4 regions of the Acidovorax sp. JHL-3 genome follow, and region 2 is predicted to be linked to each of the others. Evidence: predicted binding sites of a transcription regulator. Region 2 holds the regulator's gene; each other region holds the start of a gene.
The links. Region 2 encodes sigma-54, which starts transcription at its own class of promoters, with help from an activator protein. Its sites were predicted from a motif close to TGGCANGNAANCTGCTTT; they were not measured.
Positions count from the first base shown of each region.

Region 1: a site for sigma-54 is predicted at 4,014-4,031, ahead of K226_RS0113430 (PEP-CTERM sorting domain-containing protein). Genes of this name have one in related genera too.
Region 3: a site for sigma-54 is predicted at 4,868-4,885, ahead of glnA (type I glutamate--ammonia ligase). Genes of this name have one in related genera too.
Region 4: a site for sigma-54 is predicted at 5,026-5,043, ahead of K226_RS0104865 (ammonium transporter). Genes of this name have one in related genera too.

Region 1 is NZ_JAFU01000001.1:2,883,976-2,891,899, forward strand. Features, by position in the region: gene K226_RS0113405 (glutathione S-transferase family protein) at 1-685, opposite strand, end outside; gene K226_RS0113410 (GNAT family N-acetyltransferase) at 751-1,218, opposite strand; gene K226_RS0113415 (NADP-dependent oxidoreductase) at 1,258-2,274, opposite strand; gene K226_RS0113420 (PaaI family thioesterase) at 2,389-2,814, opposite strand; gene K226_RS0113425 (SDR family oxidoreductase) at 2,993-3,784, opposite strand; gene K226_RS0113430 (PEP-CTERM sorting domain-containing protein) at 4,071-4,751, shown strand; gene K226_RS0113435 (VanZ family protein) at 4,977-6,149, shown strand; gene K226_RS0113440 (acyl-CoA dehydrogenase) at 6,162-7,924, opposite strand, start outside.
Region 2 is NZ_JAFU01000001.1:507,635-515,558, forward strand. Features, by position in the region: gene K226_RS0102300 (class I SAM-dependent RNA methyltransferase) at 1-980, opposite strand, end outside; gene K226_RS0102305 (thioesterase family protein) at 1,004-1,453, opposite strand; gene K226_RS0102310 (RNA polymerase factor sigma-54) at 1,543-3,132, opposite strand; gene lptB (LPS export ABC transporter ATP-binding protein) at 3,132-3,914, opposite strand; gene lptA (lipopolysaccharide transport periplasmic protein LptA) at 3,911-4,561, opposite strand; gene K226_RS0102325 (thiol:disulfide interchange protein DsbA/DsbL) at 4,657-5,313, opposite strand; gene K226_RS0102330 (SPOR domain-containing protein) at 5,398-6,063, opposite strand; gene argS (arginine--tRNA ligase) at 6,076-7,785, opposite strand.
Region 3 is NZ_JAFU01000001.1:2,042,658-2,050,581, reverse strand. Features, by position in the region: gene ntrC (nitrogen regulation protein NR(I)) at 1-1,543, opposite strand, end outside; gene glnL (nitrogen regulation protein NR(II)) at 1,595-2,617, opposite strand; gene K226_RS0109640 (hypothetical protein) at 2,686-3,195, opposite strand; gene glnA (type I glutamate--ammonia ligase) at 3,407-4,822, opposite strand; gene K226_RS0109630 (molybdopterin-binding protein) at 4,987-5,811, opposite strand; gene K226_RS0109625 (EI24 domain-containing protein) at 5,808-6,725, opposite strand; gene K226_RS19310 (16S rRNA pseudouridine(516) synthase) at 6,773-7,522, opposite strand; rRNA gene rrf (5S ribosomal RNA) at 7,634-7,746, opposite strand; rRNA gene K226_RS0109610 (23S ribosomal RNA) at 7,907-7,924, opposite strand, start outside.
Region 4 is NZ_JAFU01000001.1:1,059,502-1,067,425, reverse strand. Features, by position in the region: gene K226_RS0104880 (ABC transporter permease) at 125-1,246, opposite strand; gene K226_RS0104875 (GMC family oxidoreductase) at 1,518-3,203, shown strand; gene K226_RS0104870 (hypothetical protein) at 3,273-3,590, opposite strand; gene K226_RS0104865 (ammonium transporter) at 3,602-4,993, opposite strand; gene K226_RS0104860 (TSUP family transporter) at 5,356-6,114, shown strand; gene K226_RS0104855 (ABC transporter substrate-binding protein) at 6,322-7,083, shown strand; gene K226_RS0104850 (amino acid ABC transporter permease) at 7,112-7,894, shown strand; gene K226_RS0104845 (amino acid ABC transporter ATP-binding protein) at 7,891-7,924, shown strand, end outside.

The sequences.
Region 1 (7,924 bases), 2.4 Mb from region 2:
CTGCCGCACTGAATTTCTCCATGCGGCCATGCCCCAGTGCCGCCACCCGGTCCATCCACTCCAGCACGGCTGGCGTGGCCTGAAAGATGTCGGCCATCACCGGTACACACTGGCGTGTGAACCACAGGGGGTGGTAGGCGGCAAAGTCGGCCACGCAGGGCTCGGTGCCAAACGTGAAATCGTGCTCTTCCACCATGTGCGCCAGGCGCCGCAGATACGAGCGGTAGGCCGCCGTGGCATCGGGCGGGCGCAGGCGCTGCATGCCGGTGCTCATCTGGCGGCGGTCTTCCCCAAAGGCCTGGGCCGCCTCGGGCGCCACATTGGCAAAAAGTGCCTGCGCGCCGCGCGGCTGCAGGTTGTAGGCCATGGCGGCCCAGAACAGCGTGGTGTCGGCCCACTGCGCAAACACCCGCGCCACACCCTTGAGATGCGGCGGATACAGCACCGGCTCGGGGTGCTCGTGTTCGAGCACCTGGCAGATCAGGGCCGAGTCGCAATAGATGTCGGCACCGATCTGCAAAAAGGGCGTCTTGCGATAACCACCGGTGAGGGCCAGCACGTCGGGCTTGGGCGCGATGCTGGGGATGATCACCGACTTCCAGGGCAACTGCTTGAAACCCAGCACCAGCCGGATTTTTTCGGAAAACGGCGATGAGGAATAGTGGTGCAGGATCAACGCAGACATGGGTTGTCTCCAGTGCAGTGGTTGAAACAGGCGGGGCCGTGCGGGGCATCAGCGCTTTGCGCTGCTCAGGGCGGGCTCCACAGCATCTCGATATGGGGAATGTCGTCTTCGAGGTACACATCGGACACCGCCACAAACCCCAGGCTGCCATAAAAGCGCTGCAGATGCGCCTGCGCGCTGATGCGCACCGCCCTGCCCGGCCACACCTGGTTGCAGCGGGCCAGCCCCTGCGCCATCAGGGCCCGGCCCGTGCCGCCACCGCGGGCCTCGGGGGCCGTGACCACACGGCCGATGGAGGGCTCGGGGTAGTTCACCCCCGGGTCTACCACGCGCAGGCAGGCCTTCAGTGCGCCCGCGCTGTCGTAGCCCAGCAGATGCCACGCGTGCTTGTCGGCGCCATCGGGGTCCTGGTAAGGGCCCTGCTCCAGGATGAACACCTTGCAGCGCAAGGCCAGCGCATCGTGCAACGCGTGCACACCCAGGTCGTCGAAACGGGCCCAGGTCCAGTGCAACGCAGGGGGCAGGTCGGGCATTTTGCGCTCAGCCTCTCAGGTCAAAAATATCAACGTGGATCAGATGAGTTTGACGAGTTGCTTGCCAAAGTTCTTGCCCTTGAGCAGGCCCAAAAAGGCCTCGGGCGCGGCGGCAATGCCCTGGGCAATGGTTTCACGCGGGCGCAGCTTGCCCGTGCCCACCAGGGTGCCCAGCTCTTTCAGGGCATCGGGCCACACTTCCATGTGCTCGCTGACGATGAAGCCTTCGATCTTCATGCGGTTGATGAGGATCAGCGCCGGGTTGGCCATGGGCAAGGGCGCGCCATCGTAGCCAGCGATCATGCCGCACAGGGCCACGCGGCTGAAGGCGTTCATGCGCAGCATCACGGCGTCCATGATCCAGCCGCCCACGTTCTCGAAATAGCCGTCGATGCCGTTGGGGCAGGCTTCCTTCAGGGCCTTGGACATGGCCCGCACGTCGCTGTGTTCCTTGTAGTCAATGCACACGTCAAAGCCCAGCTCTTCAACCGCGTACTTGCACTTTTCGGCACCACCGGCAATGCCCACGGCGCGGCAGCCGCGCGCCTTGGCCAGGGCCGCAAACGCGCTGCCCACAGCGCCGGTGGCGGCGCTCACCACCACGGTGTCACCTTCCTTAGGCGCAATGATTTTCACCAGGCCATACCAGGCCGTCACGCCGGGCATACCCACGGCGCCCAGGTAGTGCGACAGCGGCACATGCGTGGTGTCCACCTTGCGCAGCGCGCCCACAGCATTGCCATCGACCACGCTGTATTCCTGCCAGCCACCCATGCCCACCACCTTGTCGCCCACGGCATATTTGGGGTGCTTGCTCTCCAACACTTCGCCCACGGTGCCGCCAATCATCACTTCGCCCAGGCCCTGCGACGCGGCGTAGCTCTTGCTCTCATTCATGCGGCCGCGCATGTAGGGGTCCAGGCTGAGGAAATGGTGGCGCACCAGCACCTCACCCTCCTTGAGCGCGGGGGTGTCGGTGGCAACCAGCTTGAAGTTGCTGGCCACGGCTTCACCCTGGGGGCGGTTGTCGAGAACGATTTGTTGATTGCTTGGCATGAGAGTCTCCTTTTTACTACCATTTTGATAGCTACCAGCGCTTTACCATAAAGCGCTAGAGCCCGTTTTGATTCAAAAAACTGGTGTCGGCACAGCGCTGCGCCCCGGCACGCTTCAATCGGTTGAAATGGCCCGCGGCCCCGCTGCGGCGTCGGCAGGCTGGCGCCGCACATACTTGAACGTGCCCGTGGCGTGGCTGCAAATGCGGCCTTCGGCGTCATACACCGTGCCTTCGGCAAAAGCCATGCTGGCGGTGCGGTGGATCAACCGCCCCTTGGCCACCAGCGGCCCACGCGCGGGCTGCATGAAACTGGTCTTCATCTCGATGGTGACCACGCCGAATTCGGGTGTGTCACTGCGCGCTGCCGTGGCCAGGGTCACATCCAGCAAGGTCATTGATGCACCGCCGTGGGTTACGTCAAACGAATTCAGGTGCTCTGGGCGTGCCTCGTAATGCAGCTCCGACTCGCCCCCCGCCATGCGGTGCAGCGTGAAACCAAGATGGCTGACAAAGGGGATTTCGGCACCAAAATTCAACACAGGCAACTCCAGGGTTTACAAAAAGGCAGCAAGCATAGTCTTGCAAGGCTGATGTGGCCATATTGGGGGCGACAGGGGCGGTTGGCCAGCACGGCGGCAACCTGCAGGACGGCAGCGTCCGGGCCATTCGGGCAGCCCGGCACACAACGGGCCGCCCCAAAAGCGGCGCCCTGCACGCTCATCCGCCCGTGACCACGCTCACGCCACCATCCACCGCAAGCCACTGGCCCGTGATGTGCTTGCCCGCATCCGAGGCATACAGGGCGCACAGACCCTTGAGGTCTTCGTCGTCGCCCAGCCGGCCCAGCGGGGCGTGGGCAGCCAGTGCCTCTTCGCCCATGGCCTTGAGGGTGCCCAGCGTCATCTTGCTGGGAAAGAACCCCGGGCAGATGGCATTGACGCGGATGTTGTACTTGCCCCATTCGGCGGCCAGCGCCCGCGTGAAATTGATGACTGCGCCCTTGGAGGTGTTGTAGGCAATGGTGTTCATGCCAATCGGGTTGCCGCCCAGGCCCGCGATGGACGCCACATTGATGATGCTGCCGCTGCGCCGCGCGATCATGGTGTGTTTGGCAATGTGCTGGCTCAGGATGAAGTAGCCACGCACATTGAGGTTCATCACCTTGTCCCAGGCCTCTAGGGGGTGGTCTTCGGCGGGCGCTCCCCAGGTGGCGCCGGCATTGTTGACCAGAATATCCACATGGCCCATGCGCTCCAGCGTTTCATCGGCCAGGCGCCGGATGTCGGCTTCTTGCGAGCAATCGGCGGCAATCCAGCGCGCATCAATGCCGGCAGCCTGCAGGTCGGCCGTGGCTTCTTCCAGATCAGACGCCTTGCGCGAGCTCAGCATGATCCGGGCACCGGCCTCGCCCAGCGCATGCGCCAGCTGCAGGCCCAGCCCGCGCGAGCCACCGGTGACAAGGGCCGTTTTGCCGGTGAGGTCAAACAATTGCTGGATGGTGCGGGTCATGTCGTTGTCTCCTGAATTGAATGGGGTCGCTGCCAGCAACCGGTCTGGCACTGCGTCGCGATGCATTGTGCGTTGACGTAGCGGCGTGGTCTGTCGCCTGCGCGATTGGAGGACACGGATGAGATGCTCGGCGTAATCACCCGATTGACCTGTCGAATTTATTTACAGCTGAGACGTTACTGGCGGCTGAAAAGATAGCAAACCATTGATTCATAAAGACTTTTTTTATTGGCACAAAGCGTGCTTTGTAACAGTGGCTTCAGAAAACCATCCAGGAGAACCCACCATGTCGATGACAAAAAAATTCGCTATCGCAGGCATCCTGTCGGGTGCCTGCCTTGCTGTGCACGCTGCGCCCGTGACGTATCTGGCTGCAGACAACAACGTGACCACGCTCGCGCAAATGGTGAACTCGACCGCAGCCGCGGCATCGTTCCTTTCGGTGGCTGGGGCCCTGAACACCGTGGATTTCGAATCCCCCCTGCCCGCCAACCTCACCATCACCGGCGGCACGACCAACACCGGAACCCCCGGATGTGGCGCCGTGTGCGGATTCAATACCACTGCGGGTGGCGCACTGTTTCGGACCGTAAGTGGCGGCTCGGTCACTTTTTCCTTCGTCAACGCAGTGGATGCTTTCGGCTTTTTCGTGAACGGCCTGCAGACCAATCTGGTTCCGCAGCAAACCATCACGTACGTGGATGGTTCCTCGGTCACACAGACCATCAACATGCCCTCGGCGATCAACGGTGGCGGCGCTTTCATTGGTTTCATTGACTACGGTCAGCTGATCTCCAGCGTGACTTTCAATGCGACAAACGACATTCTTGGGTTTGACGACCTGCGCTTCGGCCGCTCGGCCAACAACCCTGAAGATCCCAACAATGTGCCCGAGCCCGGCTCGCTTGCACTGCTCGGAGTTGCGCTCGCAGGGCTTGCATCGATTCGCCGCCGCCAACAGCGCTGATCGATTGCCTGAGCGCCCGGCGCGCGAGACATCGTCGGGCGCGCGCACCCGTGGCAGGCCGTCAACAATTCTCGGCAGCCATCAGGGCAAAAATAGCGTGCAACCCCCATCCAGCAAGCGTTGACAGCTATATTTTTCAAAGCATCCGAGTCGAGTGCGGCCAGAGCAAGGCCCACTGCAGGGTGTTGTATGGTGTGATCCCGGATTCAGTGACCCGAGGCGCCCATGAAATCTGTCGATGATCGCTCGCGAGGCCTCCCGGTCGCGCTGGCGCTGGTTGTATTGCTCGTTGCGTATGGCTCGCTGTTTCCCTTCCAGTGGAACTTCACTGCGCCACAGGCGTTCATCTGGAGCGGCCGCATCGGTCTGGTGGACCTGATCGAAAACATCGCATTGTTTGTGCCCCTGGGTGGGCTACTGGGCTGGGCTGGGCAGGGGCGTCCGCGCAAGTGGGTGTTTTTTGCCGCGTGGCTGGTGGCGGCGATAGTGTTGGCCAGCGCGCTGCAATGGCTGCAAAAATTCCTGCCCCGCACCCCTGCACTTTCAGATGTCATCTTCAACATGGCGGGCTATGCGCTGGGCTGGGGCGCCGGGTTTGCCGCACGGTGGCGTGTGGGTCACTTGCTGAACCGGCACCAGGGTTGGGCCGATGCCGACCAGTTCACGCTGGTGCTGATCGCGCTGTGGTGGGTGGCAGAGCTGTATCCGCTGATTCCCACGCTGGACGTTTCCTCGGTGGCGCAGAACGTCAAGTCGCTGTGGCAGCAAGACCTGTGGCAGCCGCGGCGCATGCTGCTGCATGTGGGCATAGCGGTGATTGGCTTGTCTGCCATTGCGCACCTGGCCCGCACCGCCCATCTGGCGCACCGCACACACACGTTGGCCCTGCTGGCCACACTGGCGGTGCTGGCAGGCAAATTCGTGGTCGTGGGTCAGTCGCCGGGCATGGCGGTGGTGCTGGGCATTGGGGGCGGCTGGTTGCTGTGGCGCTGGCTGGATACGTGGGCGCCGGGGGCACGCTGGGCGGCCACGGCATGGGTGGCCTTGGCCACCTACCTGCTCGACGCGATCTGGCCCTGGGCGTGGCGCACGCCGCCGGCCGACATGGAATGGATGCCGTTTGCTTCCACGCTCTCGACCTGGGTGCAGTCTGCAATCACCGCGCGGGCGTTTGAATGCCTGTGCTTTGGCGCCATCCTCTGGAGCACGGTGCGCAACGGCGCCTTGCTGGTGGGCATGACCATCTGCACGGCGGTGCTTGCACTGGCGTGCGAATGGACGCAGCGCTATCTGCCCACCCGCACCGCTGAAATCACCTCGGTGCTGCTGGCCATCGGCATGGGCTGGCTGCTGTCGGTATGCACCACAGCGCGCAGACCACGCAACGTTGGTATGTGAGCTGTCAGCAGCCTAAAACGCCGCTTCGCTGAGCGCGGCGCAGGTGGTATCGCGGCTGTTCACCACATTCAGCCAGGCGCCAATTTTTGGCAGCTCATAATGATAGAAATAGCGTGCAGCGCCCATTCGACCAGCGCTAGCAGCTATTGAAAGCGTAGCATCTGCACGCAGCGTGGCCAGCGCCACATCCAGCCACACCCAGGCCAGCACGGTGTGGCCAAAGGCCTGCATGTAGGGCACGGCATTGGCCAGTGCCTCAGCCGGGTTGCCGGTGGCCCAGGCGGCCTGCGTGGCAGCGCCCACCTGCTGCAAGGCATCGCCCAGCTGCGCCGCATAGGCTGCCAATTCAGGCACGGCGACAGCCTGCGCCATGGTGGCCTGCATGCGCGCGGACAGCAGCTGCATGCCCCGGCCGTTCTCCATCAGCACCTTGCGGCCCAGCAGGTCGGCCGCCTGGATGCCGTGCGTGCCCTCGTGGATCATGTTCAGGCGGTTGTCGCGCCAATACTGCTCCACCGGAAAATCGCGCGTGTAGCCGTAGCCACCGTGGATCTGGATGGCCAGCGAATTGGCCTCCAGGCAGAACTCGCTCGGCCAGCTTTTGGCGATGGGGGTGAGCACTTCCAGCAGCAGGCGCGCCTCGTCGGCGGCCTCGGGCGCGCCCGTGTGCTGCTCGTCCACCAGACGGGCGCAGAACAGGTTGAGCGCCAGCGCGCCTTCGCCATAGCTCTTTTGCGCCAGCAGCATGCGCTTGACGTCGGCGTGCTCGATGATGCGCACCTGGGGCTGCGCGGCATCCTTGCCGCCCTGCCCCACGGGCCGGCCCTGGGGGCGGTTTTTGGCGTAGTCGAGACTGGCGTAGTAGCCCGCCAGGCCCAACATGGTGGCCGCCATGCCAATGCCGATGCGTGCCTCGTTCATCATGTGGAACATGCACGCCAGGCCCTTGCCCGGCTGGCCCACCATGTAGCCCACGGCCCCCGCCCTGCCCTCCACCGGGTATTTGCCTTCGCCAAAGTTGAGCAGCGTGTTGGTGGTGCCGCGCCAGCCCAGCTTGTGGTTCAGGCCCGCCAGCGCCACGTCGTTGCGCACGCCGGTGAGGTTGCCTTCGGTATCCACCAGCTTCTTGGGCACGATGAACAGCGAAATACCGCGCGTGCCCGGCACCAGCTTGCCATCCGGCCCCGGAATCTTGGCCAGCACGAGGTGGACGATGTTCTCCGACAGGTCATGCTCGCCCGACGAAATCCACATCTTGTTGCCCGTGAGGCGGTAGCGCGGACCCAGTGGCTCTTGATCCCAAGGCACCGAGCCGTCCGCGGCTACCGAAGGGGCCTCGTCAGGAACTGCGCGCGTGGCCACGTCGCTCAAGCTGGAACCCGCCTGCGGCTCAGAAAGGCACATGGTGCCCGAGAAGCGCCCCGAAAACTCGTTGAGCGCAAACACCTTCTTCTGCAGATCGGTGCCATGCACCATGAGCAGGTTGGCGTTGCCCACACTCAGCAGGCTGGAGCTGATGCTGATCGACGCCACGGCAAAAAAAGCATTGGCCGCCGCATCCACCGTGTAGGGCAACTGCATGCCACCAATGTCGTAATCCTGCGCGGCGCTGAGCATGCCCGAGGCAGCGTAGGCGTCGTACGCATCCTTGGTGGCCTGCGGCAGCGTGACGCGCTCGCCGTCGAAATGCGGCTCCTGCGTGTCCACCGTGCGGTTGAACGGCGCGTACTTCTCGCGCGCAATGCGCTCGCAGGTGTCGAGCACCGCATCAAACG
Region 2 (7,924 bases):
TTTTGCCCGGCCGTGCCGGCGGCGGCAATGCGCTCGCCGTAGGGCGGGTTGAGCAGCATCACGCCGGGCTGCTCGCAGGGCGGCATGCGCTGCAGGGCATCACCACCGCGCAGCTGCACCGCATCGGCGACACCGGCGCGCTCGGCATTGCGCTGGGCAAAATCGACCATGCGGTGGGCCACATCACTGCCAAATATGGGCACAGCGCTTTCCTGTATTGCGCCTTCAGCTTCGTTTTTGATAGCACTCCAGACATGACTCTGGAACGGCAGCAGTTTCTCGAACGCAAAGCGGCGCAGCATGCCGGCCGGGATGCGGCAGGCGATCTGCGCGGCCTCGATGGCGATGGTGCCGCTGCCGCAGCAGGGGTCGTACAGGGGCACGGGGTTGTCACCCAGGGGGTCCCAGCCACTGGCGGCAATCATGGCGGCGGCCAGGGTTTCTTTCAGCGGCGCGTCGCCCTTGTCTTCGCGCCAGCCGCGCTTGAACAGCGGCTCGCCACTGGTATCGATGTAGATCGTGGCCTCTTCGGTGGTCAGGTGCAGGTGGATGCGCACATCGGGCCACTGCGTGTTCACATCGGGGCGCACGCCGGTCTTGGCGCGAAAGCGGTCGGCCACGGCGTCCTTGACCTTGAGGCCCGCGAAATTGAGGCTCTGCAGCGGGCTGTGCTGCGCCGTCACCTCGACCTTGAAGGTCTGGCGCGTGGTGAACCAGATTTCCCAGGCCACGTCGCTGGCGGCGGCATACAGGTCGTTTTCAGAGCGGTAGGGGCGGTGCGCCAGTTGCACCAGCACGCGCTGGGCCAGGCGGCTGTGCAGGTTGAGCAGCAGCGCATCGCGCCACGAGGCCCGCAGCAGCACGCCGCCCCGCCCCGTGAGCAGGTCTTGCCCCGTGAGGCCGGTGATGGCGTGCACTTCGTCAGCCAGATAGCTCTCGACACCAGCGGCGCACGGCAGGAAAAGTTGGAGTTGGTTCATAGACAGGGCAAAAGGATACGCGCCTACGGCTGGGCGGCAGAAACAGGTGGGCGGCTGAGCAGCGCGCGGATGTGTGCGGGCAGCAGCGCCACCTTGCGATCGGACTTGTTGATGAAGACGATGCCGGTCTTGCCGCGTGCCACTTCGCGGCCCTGCGATTTTTCGGTCATGCGAAACACCAGGTCAAAGCCGTAGGGGTTGAAATCGGCGGGAGTCATCTCCACACGCATGGTCTCGCCATGAAAGCCCTCGGATTTGTACTGCGCCACGATGTCGCCCACCACGATGGCCAGGCCGCCCACATCCGCCTCGGGATAGCCCTGCGCCTGGAAAAAGCGCACGCGCGCCTCGGACACCAGGCTGAGCAGTTGGGCATTGTCCAGGTGCCCGCCCTGGTTCACATGGCTGATGTAGATCTGCATCTCGGTCGAAAAGACAAAGTGGGCAGGAAGATCGAAAACGATGCGGGCCATGGCGTGAGAGACAAGTAAAAAACAGAACAAAGGGATGACAAACGGCAGCTGACAGACGCACAGCCCACGCGCTCGGCGGGAAAAAACGTCTACAGCGCCTTGCGCAGGTTGGCCGGCGCGATTTTGAGCGCCTCGCGGTATTTGGCCACGGTGCGGCGCGCGCACTCGATGCCCTGCTCCTTGAGCATCTCGGCAATCTGGCTGTCGGACAAGGGTTTGGCGGGGTTTTCGGCGGCAACGAACTGCTTGATGAGCGCGCGCACCGCCGTGCTCGATGCGTTGCCGCCGGTCTCGGTGCCCAAGCCCGAGCCAAAGAAGTATTTCAGCTCGTAGGTGCCGATCGGCGTGGCCATGTATTTAGCGGTGGTCACGCGGCTGATGGTGGATTCGTGCAGGCCCAGTTCGTCGGCAATGTCGCGCAGCACCAGCGGGCGCATGGCCAGCTCTCCATGGGTGAAAAAGCTCTTTTGCCGCTCGACGATGGCGCGCGAGACGCGCAGGATGGTGTCAAAGCGCTGCTGGATGTTCTTGATGAACCAGCGCGCCTCCTGCAGGCGCTGCTGCATGCCCTGGTGGCCCTCGCCGCCCTTGTGCCCGCGCAGGGCGCCCGCATAGATGTCGTGCACGCGCAGGCGCGGCATCACATCGGGGTTGAGGCTGACGATGAAGTTGTGCTGGCCATCGCGACCATTGGCGCGCCCGGCTTTGCGCACGATGACATCGGGCACGATGATGTTGCGCTCTACATCGGCAAAGCGGCGGCCGGGGCGCGGCTCCAGGCGGGCGATCAGCGCCATGGCGGCGCGGGTGCGCTCTTCGCCATCGCCGCACAGCTGCGTCAGCCGGCGGATGTCGCGGCGGGCCAGCATCTCCAGCGGCTGCTGGCAGATGCGCAGCGCGGTCTGCACGGCGTCGGGGTCGATCGCGCTGCCTTCGTCGGCGGCCAGGGCCTTGAGTTGCAGCGTGAGGCACTCGGCCAGGTTGCGCGCGCCCACGCCCACCGGCTCCAGGCTTTGCAGCAGGCGCTGCGCCACGGTGAAGCGGTGCACCAGCTCGTCGATCTGCTCCAGGTTGCCCTCGCCAGCCAGTCCCGTGGCCAGCTCTTCGAGGGGCTCTTCGAGGTAGCCGTCGTCGTTGAGCGATTCGATCAGAAAGCGCAGCGCGGCGCGGTCGATCTCCGACAGGCGCAGCGCCAAGGCCTGGCGGTGCAGGAAGGACGTGAGTGACTCGTGCGAGCGGGCCAGCTCGGTGGCATCGGCTTCGTCGCCCTCGGAGTCATTGCGGTTGCGCGCGGGTGCGTCGCCCCCCCACTCGGCGTCGTTGGGTGCCATTTCCACGGTGCCGTCGCCGCTCCAGTCGGGCTCGTCCGCGCTGGCGCTGGGCGTTTCAGCATCATTTTGGCCTTCAGCGCTTGTGCTGCTTGCGCTAACAGCTCCTGAAAATATAGCGTCATCGGCGCTGTAATCGTCGGTCTGCGCGGGGGTGTCGGCCGCTTCAAGACCAAACTCTTCGCGTGGGGCTTCTTCGGGCGTGCGCTCGAGAAACGGGTTCTCGTCGAGCATCTGCTCGACTTCCTGCGAGAGTTCGAGCGTGGACAACTGCAACAGCCGGATGGATTGCTGCAGCTGCGGCGTAAGCGACAGGTGCTGCGAGACGCGCAGCGAAAGACCAGGTTTCATCACATCCTGAAATGTTCACCCAGGTACACCCGACGCACCTCGGCGTTGTCGACGATTTCGGACGGGGTGCCCTGGGCCAGGACGCGGCCGTCGCTGATGATGAAGGCGTGGTCGCAGATGCCCAGGGTTTCGCGCACGTTGTGGTCGGTGATCAGCACGCCGATGCCGCGCGCCTTGAGGAAACCGATGATGCGCTGGATCTCGATCACCGCGATGGGGTCGATGCCGGCAAAGGGCTCATCGAGCAGGATGAAGCGGGGCTGGGTGGCCAGGGCACGGGCGATCTCGACCCGGCGGCGCTCACCACCCGACAATGCCAGGGCCGGCGAGTCGCGCAAATGGTCCACGCGCAACTCCTGCAGCAAGGACGTGAGGCGCTCTTCGATTTGCGCCCGGCCCAGCGGCTTGCCGTCATCGCCCCGCTGCAGCTCCAGCACGGCGCGCACGTTCTCTTCGACGTTGAGCTTGCGAAAGATCGATGCCTCTTGCGGCAGGTAAGACAGCCCCAGGCGCGAGCGCCGGTGGATGGGCATGTCGGCCACCGAATGGCCATCGATGCGGATATCGCCCCCGTCGCAGCGCACCAGGCCCACGATCATGTAGAACGAGGTGGTCTTGCCAGCGCCATTGGGCCCGAGCAAACCCACCACTTCGCCCTTTTGCACAACCAGCGACACGTCCTTGACGACCTTTCGGCTGCCATAGGATTTTTCGAGGTGCTCCACTTCCAGGCGGCTGCCCGCCTGGGTATCTGGGTCTTGATTCACTGTCGCAGCACTCACTTGCTCGCACCGCCGAGGGAATTGCTGGGACGCAGCACCGGCCCGCTGGCTGCATTGGCCGGAGCGGCAGCGCCGGAAGGCTGTTCTTTGGGTGACAGCACGGCACGCACCCGCCCGCCCGCAGCAGGCGCATCGCCCGCCCCGCTGGCGGCCGCCTTTTTCTGGCCATCCACCGTGAAAACGTCGGTGAGGTTGTTGTACACAATGACGGCGCCCGAAAGCTCGTCGGTCACCACGGATTCGCGGTAGCGGCGCATCTCGGCGCGGGTGATGAAGCGCACGTTGTCGGCCTTGCCGTCGTACTCGATGACTTCGCTCTCGCCTTCTATGAACTCGTCGGGTGCGCCCGCCACGGTGTCGCGCTTTTGCCGGAAGAATGCGCGCTTGCCAGGCTCGGCCGTGACAACGCCGTACTGGTAGCCATCGGCATCCTGGCGCACATCCAGCCGCGCCCCGCGCAGCACGATGGAGCCCTTGGTCATGACCACCCGGCCCGTGAAGACGCTGGTTTGCTTGAGTTCATCGTGGCGCAACGCATCGGCCTCGATGTTCATGGGTTTGTTGCGGTCGGCCTTTTCGGCCTGGCCCACGCCAGGGGCGCAGGCAAGGGCGGTCAGCAGCAGGATCGGGAGGAGGCTTTTTTTCATGAGGCACGAATCTTGCACTCATTGTAGCCATGCACCGGTGCCATCGCCCATAAAAAAGCCCGCTGGCGCGGGCTTCTCGGGAGCGGGTTGCGCAATCAGCCCTTGCGTGCCACGCCCGCCAGATGCTCCACCACCTGCAGCACGGTCTGCATGCTGCCAGCCATGGTGCCATCGGTATAGAACCGGCCGGCAACGCCCATCGACGGCACGCCTTCCACGCCGTAGCCCTCTTGCAACGCCGTGGCACGACGCACCTGGCTGGCCACCGTGAAAGAGCTGTACATCTCCTTGAACTTGGCGATGTCCACCCCCTGCTGGGCCACCCAGGCGAAGATTTCATCGTCCTTGGCCAGCTTTTGCTTTTCAACGTGGATGGCGCGGAATACCTTGCCATGCACGGTATCGAGCTTGCCCATGCCTTCCAGCGTGAAATACAGCTTTTGCTGTGGCACGAAGCTGGCATTGAACGCCACCGGGATGCGACGGATGCTCAGATCCTTGGGAGCGGCCTTGATCCAGGACTCCAGCGCTGGCTCGAATGCGTTGCAGTGCGAGCAGCTGTACCAGAAAAACTCGATCACATCCACCTTGCCAGCAGGCGCATCGGGCGTCAGCGGCTTGGCGAGCCTGGTGTAATCCTTGCCCTCCTTGAACTGGCGCGCCTGCGCCATGGCCGGCGTGGCCAGTGGCAAGGTCAGGGCGGAAGCGGCAACCACCGAAGCGGTGGACAGGGAAAACTCGCGGCGTTTCATAACAGGGACACTCCTTGTTCGGGTCTGGAGGTGTGAGCACTCCCCCATGAAAAAGTTCAGACAATGGCGATGGGCTTTGCTGCTTTAGCGCTGTACGCGCACCATCGCGGACTCTACGCCCGCGCCTTCCAGCTTTTCCTTGAGCTGCTCGGCGTCGTCGCGCTTGGAAAAAGGGCCCACGCGCACACGGTACACGGTGCGGCCATTCTGCTCACGCTCGCTCACGCGGGCTTCCCAGCCCAGCATGGCCAGCTTGGCGCGCTGGGCATCGGCCCCCGCCTGGTTGGGGAACGCTCCGGCCTGCACGAAATAATCAAACGGATCCACCGCCGCCGACTTGGCCTTGGCCAGATCGCCCAGCGGGTCTGCCGAGGCGGCGGGTTTGGTGTCGACCTTTGCTGCGGGCTTGGCATCGGCCGTTGCGGGCTTGCTAGCGGGGGTCCGCGCAGCGGTGACCTCGGCGGCTGGAGCCGTGCCGTTAGCGCCGTTAGCGCTGGCCGGGGCCGCCGGTGTGGGCACGCGCGCAGGGCTTTGTGCAGAGCCCTTGCCGGTGAGCAGCGAGTTCGGGTCCCAGTTCTTGTTTTTTTGCGCTTCAGCCGCGTCCTGGTCCACGCCCCGCACACCCCCCTTGTTGAGGAATGGCACGGGCACCTTGGTCACATACACGGCCACGACCAGTGCGGCACCCAGGCCCACAAGGACTCCGAAAATGAAGCCGATGATGGTGCCACCCGTCTGTTTTTTCTTCATGGTAGTAACTGCTTACATTCTGGCTGGAGCCGATACGCCCAGCACGGCCAGGCCATTGTGCAACACCTGCGCGGTGGCAGCGACCAGTGCCAGGCGGGCCCTTTTTACTGCTTCGTCGTCCACCAGGATGCGCTCGGCGTCGTAATAGCTGTGGTAGCTGGCGGCCAAATCACGCAGGTAGAAGGTGACGTCGTGCGGCGCCTCGCCCTCGGCAGCAGCGGTGAGCATGTCGGGGTATTTGGCGAGTTGCAACATCAGCGCCTGGGCCTGCGGCCCGTCCAGCGGAGACAGGTCCACCTCCTTGAGCGAGGCCACGTCGCCGCCGCTGGCCTCCTGCCAGGCCCGCAGCACCGAGCAGATGCGCGCATGCGCGTACTGCACGTAATACACCGGGTTGTCGTTGTTCTGCGCCACGGCCAGATCGACGTCAAAGGTGTATTCGGTGTCGGGCTTGCGGCTGAGCAGAAAGAAACGCACGGCGTCCTTGCTGGTCCACTCGATCAGGTCGCGCAGCGTGACGTAGCTGCCCGCGCGTTTGCTGATCTTGACCTCTTCACCGCCCTTGACCACGCGCACCATGGTGTGCAGCACGTAGTCGGGATAGCCCTGGGGAATGCCCACATCGGCCGCCTGCAGCCCGGCGCGCACGCGCGCAATGGTGCCGTGGTGGTCGGTGCCCTGGATGTTGACGACCTTGGTGAACCCGCGCTCCCACTTGGTGATGTGGTACGCCACGTCGGGCACGAAATAGGTGTAGCTACCGTCGCCCTTGCGCATGACGCGGTCCTTGTCGTCACCGTAGTCGGTGGACTTGAGCCACAGCGCGCCGTCCTGCTCGTAGGTCTTGCCATTGGCAATGAGCTTGTTCACCGTCTGCTCGACACGGCCGCTGGTGTACAGGCTGGATTCGAGGTAGTACTCGTCAAAGTGCAGATTGAAGGCTTGCAGGTCCTTGTCCTGCTCGTTGCGCAGGTAGGCCACGGCAAACTGGCGGATGTTGTCGTAGTCCTCCACATCGCCGTTGGCGGTGAACTCACGGTCGTCGGCCTTGACGGTGGCCTTGGCCTTGAAGGCCTCGGCAATGTCGACAATGTAGTCGCCGTTGTAGAAGGCCTTGCTCGCCGGGTTTTCCGGGTCGATGGGCCAGCATTCGTCGCCGGGTTTGAAGCCCTTGGCGCGCAGCTGGGTGCTGTGGGCCAGGGTCTGAATCTGCACGCCTGCGTCGTTGTAATAGAACTCGCGGTGCACGCTCCAGCCCTGCGTGGCGAACAGGTTGCTGATGGCGTCACCAATGGCCGCCTGGCGGCCATGGCCGACGTGCAGCGGCCCGGTGGGGTTGGCAGAGACGAATTCGACCAGCACGCGCGCATTGCGCGGGTTCTGGAAACCGAAGCGCTCACCAGCAGCCAGCACCTCGCGCACGATTTCCTGCTTGGCCGCCGGTTTCAGGCGAATGTTGATGAAGCCGGGGCCCGCGATGTCGATGTCGGCAACCCAGCGCTGGTAAACCGGCGTGGCGAGCAGCGCGGTGCGCAGGCCCTCTGCCACCTGGCGGGGATTGAGCTTGAGTGGCTTGGCCAGCTGCATGGCCGCGGTGCAGGCGAAGTCTCCATGGGAGGCCACCTTGGGCGATTCAAATGCGGCCTTGGCGCCCGCGCCGGGGGTGAGGGTTTCCAGCTCGGCCGCGAGCGCGGCCAGCAGATCTTGTTTGACAGAGAGCATCGGGCGATTTTACGGGGCAGGTGCCAGGCGGCTGCGCGGCCGAGGGCATTGAAGCGACAAACGCCTGCCCGCATGTGCCATCGGCGCGGCGGGCGGGGCCGGTCCAGGGCGCAATCGGGCAGAAAGCGCTACCCACTGC
Region 3 (7,924 bases), 1.5 Mb from region 2:
CTGCCAGCGCAGTGCGGATCAGGCGCGATTCAAACCGCCGCGTGAGGGCATCCCACACCTCGGGCTGACCGCCCGCCAGCAGCCTTTGCGCTTCGCTTTCCAGCGCGTGCTCCCAGCCACCGTTTGTTGTGCCATTTGCCGTGCCATTGATAGTGACATTGGCCCCGCCATACCCGTTGACCGGCGCCGCCCCATCGTCCCTGGAAAGGTGGGTTGCGCCCGACCCGGCAGTAGCTTGAGGTACCGATTCAGTCGCTGTGCCCGAAGCCACCGTTGCAATGGTCGCAACCTCAGGGGACTCGTGGCGCTCGGCCACCACCGCCGCGGCAGGCCCTGACACGCCACGCGTGGTCGGCTGGTAAACGGGCGCTTCCAGTACCTCGGGCGGCAGGTCTTGGAGCGAGATCACCTGGGCTGGCGCCATCACCGTCAGCCAGTGGCAGATGTTCTCCAGCTGGCGCACGTTGCCCGGAAACGCAAACTGTTCCAGCCGCGCGAGGGCCGATTCGGCAATGCGCTTGGGCTCTACACCCAGCTGACGCGCGCTTTGCTGCAAAAAGTGGCGCGTGAGCATGGGTACGTCCTCGTGCCGCTCGCGCAGCGCAGGCAGACGAAGGCGGATCACGTTGAGGCGGTGGAACAAGTCTTCGCGAAAGCCGCCTTCCTTGACGCGCTTTTCCAGGTCCTGGTGGGTGGCAGCAATCACGCGCACATGCGCCTTCACGGCCGCGTGGCCGCCCACACGGTAAAACTGGCCGTCCGACAGCACGCGCAGCAGGCGGGTTTGCAGATCAAACGGCATGTCGCCGATTTCATCAAGAAACAGCGTGCCGCCCTCGGCCTGCTCGAATCGGCCGCGCCGCTGGGTTTGTGCACCCGTGAAGGCGCCGCGCTCGTGGCCAAACAACTCGGATTCGAGCAGATCCTTCGGGATGGCAGCGGTGTTGATGGCCACAAAGGGGCCGTCTGCGCAGGGCGAATGCTTGTGCAGGGCACGGGCCACCAGCTCTTTGCCCGATCCCGATTCACCCGTGATCAGCACCGTGACCTGGCTCTGGCTCAGTCGGCCGATAGCGCGGAACACGTCCTGCATGGCGGGCGCCTGGCCCAGCATTTCCGCGTTGACGGCCTGGCGCTCTTCGGTGACTTCCTCGCGCTGGCTTTCTTCGACTGCACGGCGGATCAGCTCCACGGCCTTGGGCAGATCGAACGGCTTGGGCAGGTATTCAAAAGCCCCGCGCTGAAAGGCCGAGACGGCGCTGTCCAGATCGGAATACGCCGTCATGATGATGACGGGCAGCCCTGGCTGCAATTCGCGCACTTTTTCCAGCAGCTGCAACCCCGAGCCACCGGGCATACGGATGTCACTGACCAGAATCTGGGGGCCTTGCCGCGCGGGGTCGCCCGCGGGGATCTGGGTCAGTGCTTCCAGCACCTCGCGGGGGTTCGTGAAACTGCGCGTGGGCAGGTTCTCGCGGGCCAGCGCCTTTTCCAGGACGAAGCGGATCGAGGGGTCGTCATCTACTATCCAGATCGGCTTCATATGTTTTTCTTACCTTCCCTGTGGTTGCGTGTCAGGGACCATCATGCGCTGTCAAGGCAAGGGGATCAGGAATCGGAAGTCGGTGCGCCCCGGTACGCTGTCGCATTCGATCAACCCATGGTGGCGCTGCACGAAGGTTTGCGCCAACGTAAGCCCCAGCCCTGATCCGCCGTCCCGGCCCGACACCAGAGGGTAAAAAATACGCTCCTTGATGGCATCGGGCACGCCCGGTCCGTTGTCAATGACATGCAATTCCAGTGCCAACCGATAGCGCTGGCGACCAAACGTTACCTGTCGGGCCACTCGGGTGCGCAGCGTGATCACCGCATCCCCCGCAGCAATGCGCTCTGTGAGGGCCTGGGCAGCGTTTTGCACCACATTGAGCAGCGCCTGAATGAGCTGCGCGCGGTCGCCACGGAATTCGGGGATGGAGGTGTCGTAGTCGCGCTGCACCTTGAGGCCCTGCGGATACTCGACGAGCACCAGCGAGCGCACGCGCTCACACACCTCATGGATATTGACGTCTCCCACCAGATGCGGATGGCGGTGGGGCGCCAGGAGCCGGTCTACCAGGCTTTGCAGGCGGTCGGCCTCATGGATGATGACCTGGGTGTATTCGGTGAGCTCGCGGCTTTCCAGCTCCATCTCCAGCAGCTGCGCCGCACCGCGGATGCCGCCCAGGGGATTTTTGATTTCGTGGGCCAGGTTGCGAATCAGTTCCTTGTTGGCCTGGGCCTGGTCGCGCAGGCGCTCTTCGCGATCCTGGCGGGCGTGCTGTTCCAGGGGCCATAGCTCCACCAGAATTTCGCCCACCTGCTCGGCATCGGCCACGTTGACATGCACGGGCACAGGCTCCTGGTGCAGGCGCTTGAGGCTGGCTTCATAGCGGAGCGCAGCAAAGTCCCTGCCGCGCGCACCGGCCAATGCCGTCTGCAGCAGCGCCGGGTCGGTAAAGAAAGAAGAAAAATCTGCCCCTTCCAGCGTGCGCCGCGACAAACCCAGCGTGTTCTCCAGCGCCGCATTGGCAAACTGCACGGCACCGTCCGAGCGCAGCACCGCCACCAGTGTGGACATCAGGTCCAGCGAGTGAAAGCGCTCTGTTTCTGCTGCGAGTGAATCAGGCACCGAGCGCTCCACCCTGTTTACTTGGCACCGCTGGAGGGGGCGACGCGTGCCAGTTCACGCCGGATTCCGGCCAGATCACTCTCGCTGCGCGCCACGCTCGCCTTGAGCTCGGCAGTGCGCTCCATGTAAAGCTGGGGATTGCGCAACTCCAGCGCATTGCGCACGGGTGCGCCGTCGTTGTATTCCCTCAACAAATCGGCATGGCGCGCCTCGGCCTTGCGCAGCTCGGACTCCAGAATGGCACGCGCATCGGCATCGCGGGCGCGCTGGTCATTGTTGTCGATCCGAGGGGCTCCGGCTGGCGAGGCGGTGGCCCCACTCGGCGCCGCAGCGCCCGATGCCTTGGGGCTGGGGCGGACACCCTGTATCACGGTGACGTTTCCGCCCTCGACCAGCTTGCAGCCGCGCTCCTTGGCCTGTGCGGCGTTGTTGGTGTATTCGTTGCCGCAGCGATAAATGCGGTCCTGCGCCCAAGCGGCGGGTGCCATGGCAGCGATGACTATCAGGGTAGTGAGCGTTTTTTTCATTCAGTTTCCTCGCACTTGCTAGGCAGGGGTGTTGTTGAGTATCCCCTAATCACCGCGCATCACCAATTGGGCAGCCGTAGCCACCACAGGCTATTGTGGAAGGATGCAACAGATGATGGCTTGGTTCCGGATCCAGCCCCCAACCTACCGTGGCACCATGAAAAAAGGCGGCTTGCGCCGCCTTTGGATGCAATGGCCTGCGGGCAGGCGATTAGAGCGAGTAGTACATGTCGTATTCGACCGGATGCACGGCCATGCGAAAACGCGTGACTTCGGTCATCTTCAGCTCAATGTAGGCGTCGATCATGCTCTCGGAGAACACACCACCCTTGGTCAGGAAGCCGCGGTCCTTGTCCAGCGCTTCCAGCGCTTGGTCGAGACTGTGGCACACAGTCGGCACCAACTTGTCTTCCTCCGGCGGCAGATGGTACAGATCCTTCGTGGCCGCTTCGCCGGGATGGATCTTGTTTTCCACGCCGTCCAGACCCGCCATCAGCAGGGCGGCAAAGCCCAGGTAGGGGTTCATGAGCGGATCGGGGAAGCGGGCTTCCACACGGCGACCCTTGGGGTTGGCCACGTAAGGAATGCGGATCGAGGCAGAACGGTTCTTGGCCGAATAAGCCAGCTTCACCGGTGCTTCGAAGTGGGGCACCAGGCGCTTGTAGCTGTTGGTGCCGGGGTTGGTGATGGCGTTCAGCGCACGGGCGTGCTTGATGATGCCGCCGATGTAGTACAGCGCAAAGTCCGACAGACCTGCATAGCCGTCGCCTGCGAAAAGGTTTTTGCCGTCTTTCCAGACCGACTGGTGCACATGCATACCCGAACCGTTGTCACCGTGGTAGGGCTTGGGCATGAAGGTGGCGGTCTTGCCGTAGGCATTGGCAACGTTATGGATCACATACTTTTGCAGCATGGTCCAGTCGGCGCGTTCGACCAAGGTGCTAAAACGCGTGCCGATTTCGTTCTGGCCTGCACCCGCCACTTCGTGGTGGAACACTTCAACCGGAATGCCCAGAGATTCGAGGATCAGCGACATTTCAGCGCGCATGTCTTGCGTGCTGTCGACCGGCGGCACGGGGAAGTAACCACCCTTGACCGTGGGACGGTGCCCCCGGTTGCCACCTTCAAGCTTGGCGCCGGTGTTCCACGGTGCTTCGTACTCTTCGATTTCGTAGAAGGTGTTGTTGGGCTCGGTGCTCCAGCGCACGCCGTCGAAAATGAAGAACTCGGGCTCGGGACCGAAGAATGCCGTGTCACCCAGACCAGAGGCCTTCAGGTACGCTTCGGCCCGCTTGGCGACCGAGCGGGGATCGCGGTCATACGACTTCCCATCGCTGGGCTCGATCACGTCACAGGTCAGGATCAGCGTCGTTTCTTCGAAAAACGGGTCGATATTGGCCGAATTCGGGTCGGGAATCAGCTGCATATCGGAGGCTTCGATCCCCTTCCATCCGGCAATTGAAGAGCCGTCAAAGGCATGGCCCGAAATAAACTTGTCTTCGTCAAAATGCGAGACGGGCACCGTGGTGTGGTGCTGTTTGCCACGGGTATCGGTAAAGCGGAAGTCCACGAATTTGACTTCGTTTTCCTTCACCAGTTTCATCACGTCTGCAACGGTCTTGGCCATCAGGTTCTCCTGGGTAAAGCGCTTGTTAAAAAATCTTCCAAACGAAAAGCAGTTTGCGTGCCAGGTCAGTGCTTTCATGCACAGGGACGGAGCACTCAAGGTGATACAAGAGTACTTCGGCACCCCGCCTCACCAAAACAGTGCACGCAAGCGTGCAAAGACGACTACCGGAGTTTTCGCACCAATTCAGGGCCGCAATTCGCACCAACATCGTGCAACCCCGCCAGCAAATCTGTCCAAGCGGCCGGAACGTCCGCTGCAGATCCCTTCACGCCCAATTCTATGTGGCGCCCGTATTGTGGATGATCGACGCTGGGCAGACTGAATACCCGGATGTCGGGGTGCTGCTGCTCAATGCGCTCCATCAGGGGTGCGAGCGCCGACTCCATGGCACCAAAGACAATGACAGACTGCTCTGTCTGCGGAGACCGATTGAAAAGGTGTGGGTATTCATGGTCCAGCACCCACTCGATCATGGGCCATGCCATCACCGGGAATCCCGGCACGAAATGCACTGCGCCGCCTCCGGGGCCGTTGCAGCTGAAACCAGGGATTTTGTTGTAAGGATTGGGCACAATGCGTGCGCCCTCCGGGAACACCCCCATATTGAGGCGATGTACGTTGTCCGGCCGATCTGTCTCGTAAGGCACGCCCTGCTCGCGGGCGGTGCCCTGCATGCGCTCGCGGATAAGCACCTCGGCCTGGGGGTGCAACACCAGATCCACACCCAACGCCCTTGCCGCGCACTGGCGCGTGTGGTCGTCGGGGGTGGCGCCAATCCCGCCGCACGAGAAGACGATATCGGCTGACGAGAATGCACGGTGCAGCGTGGCCGTGATGCGCTCGGGGCAGTCGCCCACGTAGTCGGCATACGACAGGGCCAGTCCGCGCGCTGACAGCAACTCGATGACCTTTGGCATGTGCTTGTCAGCACGCTTGCCCGAGAGAATTTCATCCCCCACGATGATCAGGCCGATATGCGAATTCATGGCATTTTGTTTTCTGAAGTGAAGGCGGCAGGGGTGAAGTCAGAACTGGCCGCAATGGCAACAGCGGCTGGATCGCCGACAGGGACAACCGATGCAGACAGCGCACTACCCTCAGAACGCAAACGCTCCAGAGCGGCAAGGCAATAGTGTGCAAACCAGAGGGACGAAAACGCAAAAACCAGGGTGTAAATCCAGATCGCCAGTGGCACCAAAATGAAAAAAGCGGCGGCAAAAATAACCCCCGAGGCCCATACAAGACTTGGCGCAGCCCCCAAATACCCGGTCAATATGCCAATCCCCAATAAACGGGTTCGATGGCGTTGCAAAATCTCACGGCGCTCTTCCTTGCTGGCATGTTCAGCCAGCGCATCAAACGCCATCACACGGTAGGTCAGCCAACCCCAGATCAACGGCGGCAGTACCAGCACCAAAGGCGGCACCAGCCACAATGGCACAGACACTACCAGTGCAAGAACCGCCAAAAAGCTGGAGCCCAGTGACCACACTGCGCTCGCCCAGAATGAGCCACCCTTCTTTCGTTCGAGATGGGGAAAACGGCGTTGCGCTACCAGTGCGACCAATGCAGGTGTCATCAGCAGCGCTACCGCCAGCAGCGAAAACACCACCAATACGGGTGTCACCGCCAGAATAACCATGAGAGGCGCCACGACTGCGGTCACGTCACCCACGCCCCAAGTCTGCAGCCAATCCCAAAAGGCCGTGAGCAGACTAGAAGACTCCAGCAACGAGCGCATGCCCCTTACAGCGCCATCCCAGCAAAAATAGCCCCAGGCACCGCCCAGCACCCCGATCAGCAGCAAGGGCGCCAACGACAGCATGATCACGCGCGGGCGCAAGCAATACACCGCCGCACGCCAGAAAGAATCAACCAAGAGTCCCATGTTCATTAGCATACCCCGGGCTTCAGCGTACTCCGGCAATCTGTCCCATCGTGACCCCCTCAGGAAGTGGGTGTCAGCTTCAGCAGGTCAGCGGAAGAAAGCCATTTCCACTGTCCCGGGGCCAAGTCAGAGGGAAGTTCAAGTGTTCCGATCCGCGAGCGATGCAACGCCTCAACGCGATTCCCCACAGCGGCCAGCATACGCTTAACCTGGTGGTACTTTCCTTCTGTCAGGGTGAGATCCAGACAATCGCTGCCTACAGCAATGCAGGCGGCGGCACGCACGGGTTTGGGGTCATCATCCAGCACAACGCCTGCCAACAGTCTCTCAATTTGCTGATCGTCCACAGGATGTTTGGTCACCACACGGTAGACCTTGGGCACATGCTTTTTCGGTGAGCTCATGCGATGGATGAATTGCCCATCATCACTGAGTAACAAAAGGCCGGTCGTATCCTGATCAAGACGTCCCACAGCTTGCACACCCTGAATGGCACTCTTGCACGGGCGCTGCCGCAGCGGTGCTGGAAGCAAAGTGTAGATGCTTGGATACGTAGACGGTTTCTGCGAACACTCCGTGCCCGCAGGCTTGTGCAGCATCACATAAGCTTTGGCGTGATAGGGCCACTCCACCCCCTGAACACGCAACCGCAGGTCAGCAATGTCGAGATCCAGCGTTGCCTCGGTACAGGGGATGAAGGGAGCGAGAGGATCCAGGCGAGCAGTCTCTACCCACCCATGTTGCACCAAGCCCGCGCATACACGGCGAGTACCAAACCCTTGGGAGTACAAAATATCTTGAAGTTGCATAGCTCTCTGCTGACAGGGTTACCGCTTCGTTTCACTATAAATAAAGTGCGTACTGCCAAAGCAGAAACGCCCCCTTCTGATCACAGAGGGGGGCGTTGCTGGGCTGTAAGAGCCTGACGATGACCTACTTTCACACGGGAACCCGCACTATCATCGGCGCAAAGTCGTTTCACTGTCCTGTTCGGGATGGGAAGGAGTGGTACCAACTTGCTATGGTCATCAGGCATAACTGAGTGCTGAGCTGTTACTGGAAGAGCTCGGCGAATTCATAGAGTTTGGAATCAGATTGTGTGTTTTTTTGAATGCGTCAACTTGGCATAACAATCTTTGAAGAGAATGTCTGACACATCTTTGGGGGATGTGAAGACAGGCTGTCAAAGTTATAGGGTCAAGCCGCACGAG
Region 4 (7,924 bases), 550 kb from region 2:
GCGCGCGAAGCCAGCGGCCGCCGCTCAAGGGCCGCCCCGCCGAGCTGGCCGCGTTCACCTTCCCGCAAAACAACGTTTTGCGAGAGAAGGGGGAAGGCGCGAAGCGCATCAGGGGGATGCTTCCTCATATTCCGATGTTCTTGAATGCCACGGCAAACAGCGCATCCACGATGATCACCATGGTGATGGACGTCACGACCGAGGCCGTCGTGCCCTCGCCCAGGCTCTGCGTATTGGGTTTGACGCGCAGCCCCCAGTGGCAGCCAATCAGGGCGATCAGGGCGCCAAACACCACCGATTTGGACATCGCCAGCCCGAGGTTGCCAATCTTCACCGCCGAGGGCAGCGCCTCGACAAAGTACGCCGGCGAAATGTCCATGGCCACATCGGCCGCCAGCATGCCGCCAGCCAGTGCCGCCAGCGTGGTCCACACGCTGATGAGGGGCATGGCCAGCGCCAGCGCCAGCGTGCGCGGCAGCACCAGGCGAAAGCCATGGGGAATGCCCATCACGCGCATGGCATCGAGCTCTTCGGTGACCCGCATCACACCGATCTGGGCCGTGATGGACGAGCCCGACCGCCCCGCCACCAGAATGGCCGCCAGCATGGGGCCCAGCTCGCGAATCAACGAAATGCCCAGAATATTGACGATGAATGACTCGGCCCCGAACTGGCGCAGCTGCAGACTCATCAGGTAGGCCAGCACCACGCCAATGAGAAACCCCACCAGCGCCGTGATGGGCAGCGCCGTGGCACCCATGCGGTACACATGGCCCGACACATCACGCCAGGGCCCGCGCCCCGGCGCACGCGCCAGCCGTACGAGGTCAAGCATCAGCTGCCCCACCAGCTGCACCATGTGCCTGGCGTGGTCCGCACCATGCAGCACCAGCACACCCAGGTGGTCCATCTGCTCGGACAGGCGCCAGGGTTCTGCGGGCGGCGGCACTACGGTGAGGCTTGCCACACGCTCCAGCATGGCGCGCTGGGGGTCGGTCAGCTGCAAATGCTGCGGCCACTTCTGGCCCCAATGCTTCCAGAGCAACTGCGCGCCCACATGGTCCAGCCACTGCAGGCTGCGCAGGTCCCATCCTCCCGGAGGCACCGGTTGCTTGCGCAACTGTGCCGCCAGCGCGTGCCAGTGCTCACGGTGGCCCAGCTCGGCCGCACCCCAGCGGCCCAGCAATTGCGCCTGGGGCCCTTCGGGTGATTCGGCAAAGACGATGCGAGGCGAAAGATCGCTCATGGATGGGGCGGCGCAAGCCACCATGGTTGGAAAAAAGCAAAAGCAGCGCAAACGGCCTGGGCCCGGACCATGCGCCAAGCACAAGCACAGCCGCGAGCACTGTGCGTGCAATTATTATCAAAATAGCCTCCGGCGCAATACCATAAAGCACTATTAGCTACAAATTGCGTAGCAACTGGCGTTTGCCCCCTCGACAGACGGATTGCCCGCCGCACAATGGTGCGCAGACCCTTTTCTTGTTTCGCGCAGCGCCGCAGTCCGCTTTCATCCCATGAGTGACACCACGTTTGACTACATCATCATCGGCGGCGGCACGGCCGGCGCCCTGCTTTGCAACCGCCTGAGTGCCGACGGCCGCAGCCGCGTGCTGCTGATCGAGGCCGGCCGCAAGGACGACTACCACTGGATTCATATTCCCGTTGGCTATCTCTACTGCATTGGAAATCCACGCACCGACTGGCTTTACAACACCGAGCCCGACGCCGGCCTGAACGGCCGCACACTGCGCTACCCCCGCGGCAAAACACTGGGCGGCTGCAGCAGCATCAACGGCATGATCTACATGCGCGGTCAAGCCCGCGACTACGACCAGTGGGCCCAACTGACGGGCGACGACAGCTGGCGCTGGGACAACACCCTACCCTATTTCCGCCGGCACGAGGACCACTGGCGTCTGGACCAGCCTGACGGTGTGAACGAGAATTTCAAGCGCCTGCACGGTAGCAAGAGCACCGGCGGCACGGGCGAATGGCGTGTGGAAAAGCAGCGCCTGCGCTGGGATGTGCTCGATGCCTTTGCCCAGGCTGCGCAGCAGGCGGGGATTCCGGCCACCGAGGATTTCAACGGTGGCAACAACGAGGGCGTGGGCTACTTCGAGGTCAACCAGAAAAATGGCTGGCGCTGGAACACCGCCAAGGCCTTTTTGCGCCCCACCTGCTACGGACGCCCCAACTTCGAGATGTGGACCGCCGCCCAGGCGGCCAAACTCCTGATCGAGACGCAGCCGGACGGTAGCCGCCGCTGCACCGGCGTGCAGGTGTGGGACGGCCATGAGATGGTCACAGCCCGCGCCACGCACGAGGTCGTCCTGAGCGCCGGCGCGGTCAATTCGCCCCAATTGCTGCAGCTGTCGGGCATCGGCCCCGCAGCGCTACTGCGCCAGCATGGCATTGACGTGGTGCACGACCTGCCCGGCGTGGGCGCAAACCTGCAAGACCACCTGCAGATCCGCACCGTGTTCAAGGTGCAGGGCGTGGAGACACTCAACACCATGGCCAACTCGCTGTGGGGCAAGGCCAAGATCGGACTGGAATACGCCCTCAAGCGCAGCGGACCCATGAGTATGGCGCCCTCGCAGCTGGGCGCCTTCACGCGCAGCAGCCCCGACCAGCCCTGGCCCAACATCGAATACCACGTGCAACCGCTGTCGCTCGATGCCTTTGGCGAGCCGCTGCACAGCTTTCCGGCCTTCACGGCGAGCGTGTGCAACCTCAACCCCACGAGCCGGGGCACTGTGCAGGTCAAGAACGCAGATTTCAAGGCCGCACCGGCCATCGCACCCAACTACCTGAGCACGCCTGAAGACCGCCAGGTGGCCGCCGACAGCCTGCGCGTCACACGCCGCATCGTGACCCAGCCCGCGCTGGCCAAATACCAGCCTGAAGAATGGAAGCCCGGCGTACAGTTTGAGAGCGACGAAGACTTGGCTCGGCTGGCGGGCGACATTGCCACCACCATCTTCCATCCCGTGGGCACGACCAAGATGGGGCGCGATGGCGACCCGATGGCGGTGCTGGACTCACAGCTGCGTGTGCGCGGCATTGACAGCCTGCGCGTGGTGGATGCGGGCGCCATGCCCACCATCACCAGCGGCAACACCAATTCGCCCACGCTGATGCTGGCCGAAAAGGCCTCCGAGTGGATCCTGCAGGCACGCAAGGCGGCCTGCGGACACTGAGAATCTCCCGGTTCCTGCGGCCTCATGCATACACAGCCGCTGGCAGTGAGACCCTGAACACCCGCGGTTTCAGCGGATTCCACCCACATACCGCGGCACCTCGGGCGACGGCGCGATGCGCTGGCGCACTGCCTGCGTGGCCACGTCCAGTAACGGGCGGCGCTCCGCGCCGGGTGGGGCGGCATGGATGGCGTGGTCCAGGCGTGCAGCCCACTCGGCCAATTCGGGCTCGCCGTCTTCCTGTGCACGCTGGCGGGCAAAGCGCACGATCTCCAGGGCATATGCGGCATTGACCGCCATCCACTCGGTGTCGGTCACGCGCCCCGTCTTGCGGCGCAGCAGCACATGCAGGTGGGCAGCAATGGCAAGCTTGTCGGCTTCAGACATGGCACAACCCTTCAACCCGCCAGGCGCTCGCGGTGCTGTGCGATGTCCAGCCCGGTCTGCTCGCTCTGAGCATCCACACGCAGGCCCATCGCAAAGTTGATGACCCACAGCAGCGCGGCCGTCACCACCAGGCTGTAGGCCATCACCGCGCCTACACCAATGGCCTGGGTGAACAGGCTGGCTTGCACGCCCCCCACGGTTTCGCTGGCCAGCACGCCCGTCAGTAACGAGCCCACGATGCCGCCAATTCCGTGCACACCAAATACATCCAGCGAATCATCGGCACGGAGGAGGCGCTTGAGCCCGGTTGCGCCCCAGTAACACGCAAGGCCTGCGACCAGGCCGATCACCACCGCAGAGCGCAGCGTGACAAAGCCTGCAGCGGGCGTGATGGCCACCAATCCCGCCACCAGGCCCGAGCAAAGACCCAGCAGGGATGGCCGCCCCCGCACCACCCATTCGCCCAGCATCCACGACAAGGCACCCGCCGCCGCTGCCAGGTGGGTGACGGCCATCGCCAAGCCGGCACGCCCGTCCGCCGCCACGGCAGAGCCCGCGTTGAAGCCAAACCAGCCCACCCACAACATGCCCGCGCCCGCCATGGTGAGCCCCAGGTTGTAAGGCTCGAAAGGCTCTCGGCCATAGCCCGTGCGGCGGCCGAGGAACCAGGCGCACACCAGCCCTGCAATGCCCGCGTTCACATGCACCACCGAGCCGCCAGCAAAATCCAGCGCACCCATCTGGGCCAGCCAGCCGCCGGGCTCCCACACCCAATGCGCCACGGGGGCATAGACCAGCAAGCTCCAAAGACCGACAAAGATCAACATGGCAGAAAACCGCATGCGCTCGACCAACGCGCCCACCAGCAACGCTGCGGTAATGATGGCAAACGTGAGCTGAAACATGGCGTACACCGACTCAGGGATATGCGGAGCTACATGACTCACAGCCAGCCGTCCTTGTGCCAGCTGGAAATCGAGTCCCGTGAATCCCATGCGGTCAAAACCGCCGAGCCAGGCGCTGCCCGGCGTAAATGCCAGCGAATACCCCGCCGCAAACCACAACAGGCTGACCAGTGCCGCAATGGCAACCACGCTGGCCATGGTGTTGAGCACGTTCTTGCGGCGCACCATGCCGGCATAAAAAAGTGCAATGCCCGGAAGCGTCATGAGCAGCACCAAGACGGTGGAAGTCATCATCCAGCCAGTGTGTGCCGCACTCACGGTGTTGTGGTCGACCAGCGCGGGGCGCGTTGGTGGCTTCGCAACATCAGCCACGCCCACCTGTGCTGCCTGTGTCGCGTTAGGTGGCGCGGTCAATGGCCCCGTTTGCGCCATTGCACTGATGCACAACCCCAGACCCAGCGCCAATATCACCATCAACCGCTGCATGAATGCCCGCATAGAGATTCCCTTTCGCAAATTGTTACGAACGCATTGCACGAGCCATGCCAGCCGGCGGCCTCTTTTCAAGGCAAAAGCGCTTCTGAATCGCTGCAAAGGGGTGCGGGAAACTCCCAATGCACCATCGAAGTGCAGCCATTACAGTTGCCCCACTCGAAAGCGCGCTCCGGTGTGCCAAGCGAGGGGCCCGAGGAGACATCTTTTCTACCAATAACCAAATTTAAAGCACCCAACGAGGTGCATCCTTTTATAAGCGCTGGCGATCCCAGCGCTTTTTTCTTGCCCATTTTCTGTGCGCAGCACCGGAACCACGGGGCAAGCAATCACGAAATTGATAGCACTCACGGTGCGAAAATCCTGGGATGGAATGGATTTTTATTACCCTGGCCTCGCTGCTCGCAGGTTTTGTGGACGCGATCGTGGGCGGTGGGGGGCTGGTTATGGTTCCAGCGCTGTTTGCGGCTTTTCCGGGCGCGCCACCGGCCACGCTGCTGGGCACCAACAAGGCCGCAGCGGTATGGGGAACGGCCATGGCCACCTGGCAATACGGTCGGCGTGTGCAGATACGCTGGTCTGCCATGCTGCCTGCTGCAGCGGCCGGATTCATGGGCGCATTCGCCGGCGCGTGGGCTGTCACGGTGGTGTCGGCAGATTTTCTGCGCAAGCTGCTGCCACTCGTCTTGCTGGGCGTGCTGGTCTACACACTCGCAAAAAAAGAGTTGGGACGACACCACAAGCCCCGCCATGAGGGGCGGGCCGAAGTGCTGATCGCCAGCCTGATCGGTACGCTCATCGGTTTTTATGACGGTTTCTTCGGCCCCGGTACCGGCAGCTTCTTTGTTTTTCTGTTCGTGCGCCTGCTGGGCTATGACTTTCTCAACGCATCAGCGTCGGCCAAGCTGCTCAATTGCGCCACCAACATCGCGGCCATTGCGCTCTTTGCCGCCAAAGGCCATGTGTGGTGGCACTTCGCCGTGACGCTGGCGGTGGCGAACATCGTGGGAAGCCTGCTGGGCACGCACATGGCGCTCAAACACGGCACCGGCTTTGTGCGCGGCATTTTCATCGTGGTCGTAAGCACTTTGATTCTCAAGACGGGCTACGACGCCTTCCTGCGCTGAAACCCCACCGGCCACACACAGCGTCCACTGCGCCGCGGCCGGGGGGCAGGGTTGTCCGCTATAGGCGTTGTGGACTGGGCGCCATTTATAATTGCGGCAGATTTGTGACGCCCACCATCTTTGGGTACTATCATTTCCTTGGCTCCGGTTGCGTGACCCGCAAGCCGGATTTTTTGTATCTGCACCACCCCACGACAGGATTCCTCCATGAAATTCTTCAAGGTCATCGCATCTACCCTGGCACTGTGTGCTGCTTTTTCCATACAGGCCCGCTCCCTCGATGACATCAAGAAGAGTGGCAAGATCATTGTGGCCACCGAAGGACAGTTTGCGCCCTTCAACTACTTCAAGGGCACCACCCTGACGGGTTTCGAGGTGGAAGTGGCAGAACTCGCCGCCAAAAAGATGGGCCTGAAAATTGAATGGAAAACCATCGGTTTTGACGCCCTGCTGACCGGCCTGAAGCAGGACCGCTGGGATCTGGTGATTGCATCGCACGGCGTGACCGAAGAACGCGCCAAGGCCGTAACGTTCACCGCTCCGCACTACTGCTCTGGCGGCATGGTGATCGCCATGGACCCTGCCATCCGCAGTGCCAAGGACCTGGCCGGCAAGACCGTTGCAGTGCAGACCGGCACCAGCTATCTGGAAAACGTCCAAAAGGTCACAACGATCAAGGAAATGAAGAACTTCCCCACCGATGTGGATGCACGCAGCGCGCTCACCTCGCGCCGGGTGGACGCCTGGGTGACCGACCGTTTCGTGGCCAAGGAAGTGGTGGCCAAGAACCCCACTGCGGGCCTCAAGCTGGGTGAAATGGTGTTCATCGAGCGCATCGCCTCAGCAGTTACCAAGGGCAACCAGCCCCTGGCAGACGCATGGTCCAAGGCCCTGGCCGAAACCATGGCCGATGGCAGCTACGCCGCCGTGTCCAAGAAGTACTTCAACGAAGACGTACGCTGTAACTGAGAACGGGGGCTCCGGCCCTCTCTGATCCATGCTCATTGCCCTTTGGCCGCGCCACTGGAGCCGCCAGCAGCGCAGCAACGCTACGCTGGTTGCGGCTCTGGTCCTCATGGTGGTCATGCTGGCCCTTCTCGGCCAGATACTCTCCCTGTTCCCCGAACCCATTGGCTCCAACGCACAGGCGTTTTCCGATGGCGCACGCACCACACTGTGGCTCACGCTGATCAGCGGCACGGTGGGCCTGATCCTGGGCACCGCTGCGGCGCTGGCGCGCACCGCCCGCTGGATCGGCTTGCGCTGGCTGTCGGGTTTTTATATCTGGGCGATTCGCGGAACACCGCTGCTGGTCCAGATCCTGTTTGTTTACTTCGCGCTTCCGGTGCTGGTGCCGGGCCTGAATCTGCCTGACTTTGCCGCCGCCGTGGTGGCGCTGGGCCTGAACGTGGGCGCCTACAACGCCGAGGCTATCCGCGCGGGCCTGCTGGCGGTGCCCCGGGGCCAGACCGAAGCCGCGCGTGCGCTGGGCCTTGGCCGGGGCCATGTGTTTTTCGATGTGGTGTTCCCGCAGGCTTTCAAGATATCGCTGCCGCCCCTGGTCAGCAATTTCGTGGCGCTGCTCAAGGATTCTTCACTGGCCTATGCCATTGGCGTGGTGGAACTCACCAATGTGGGCAACCGCATCCAGTCGGCAACGTTTCAACCCATTGCCACCTTGACCACGGTAGCCCTGACTTACCTGCTGCTGACCACGCTGGTGACCCAGCTATCCAACGCCATCGAACACCGGTTTGATGTGGAAGGACGCATCCAATGACCGCCACGACGCCGTACATCGTGGCAGAGA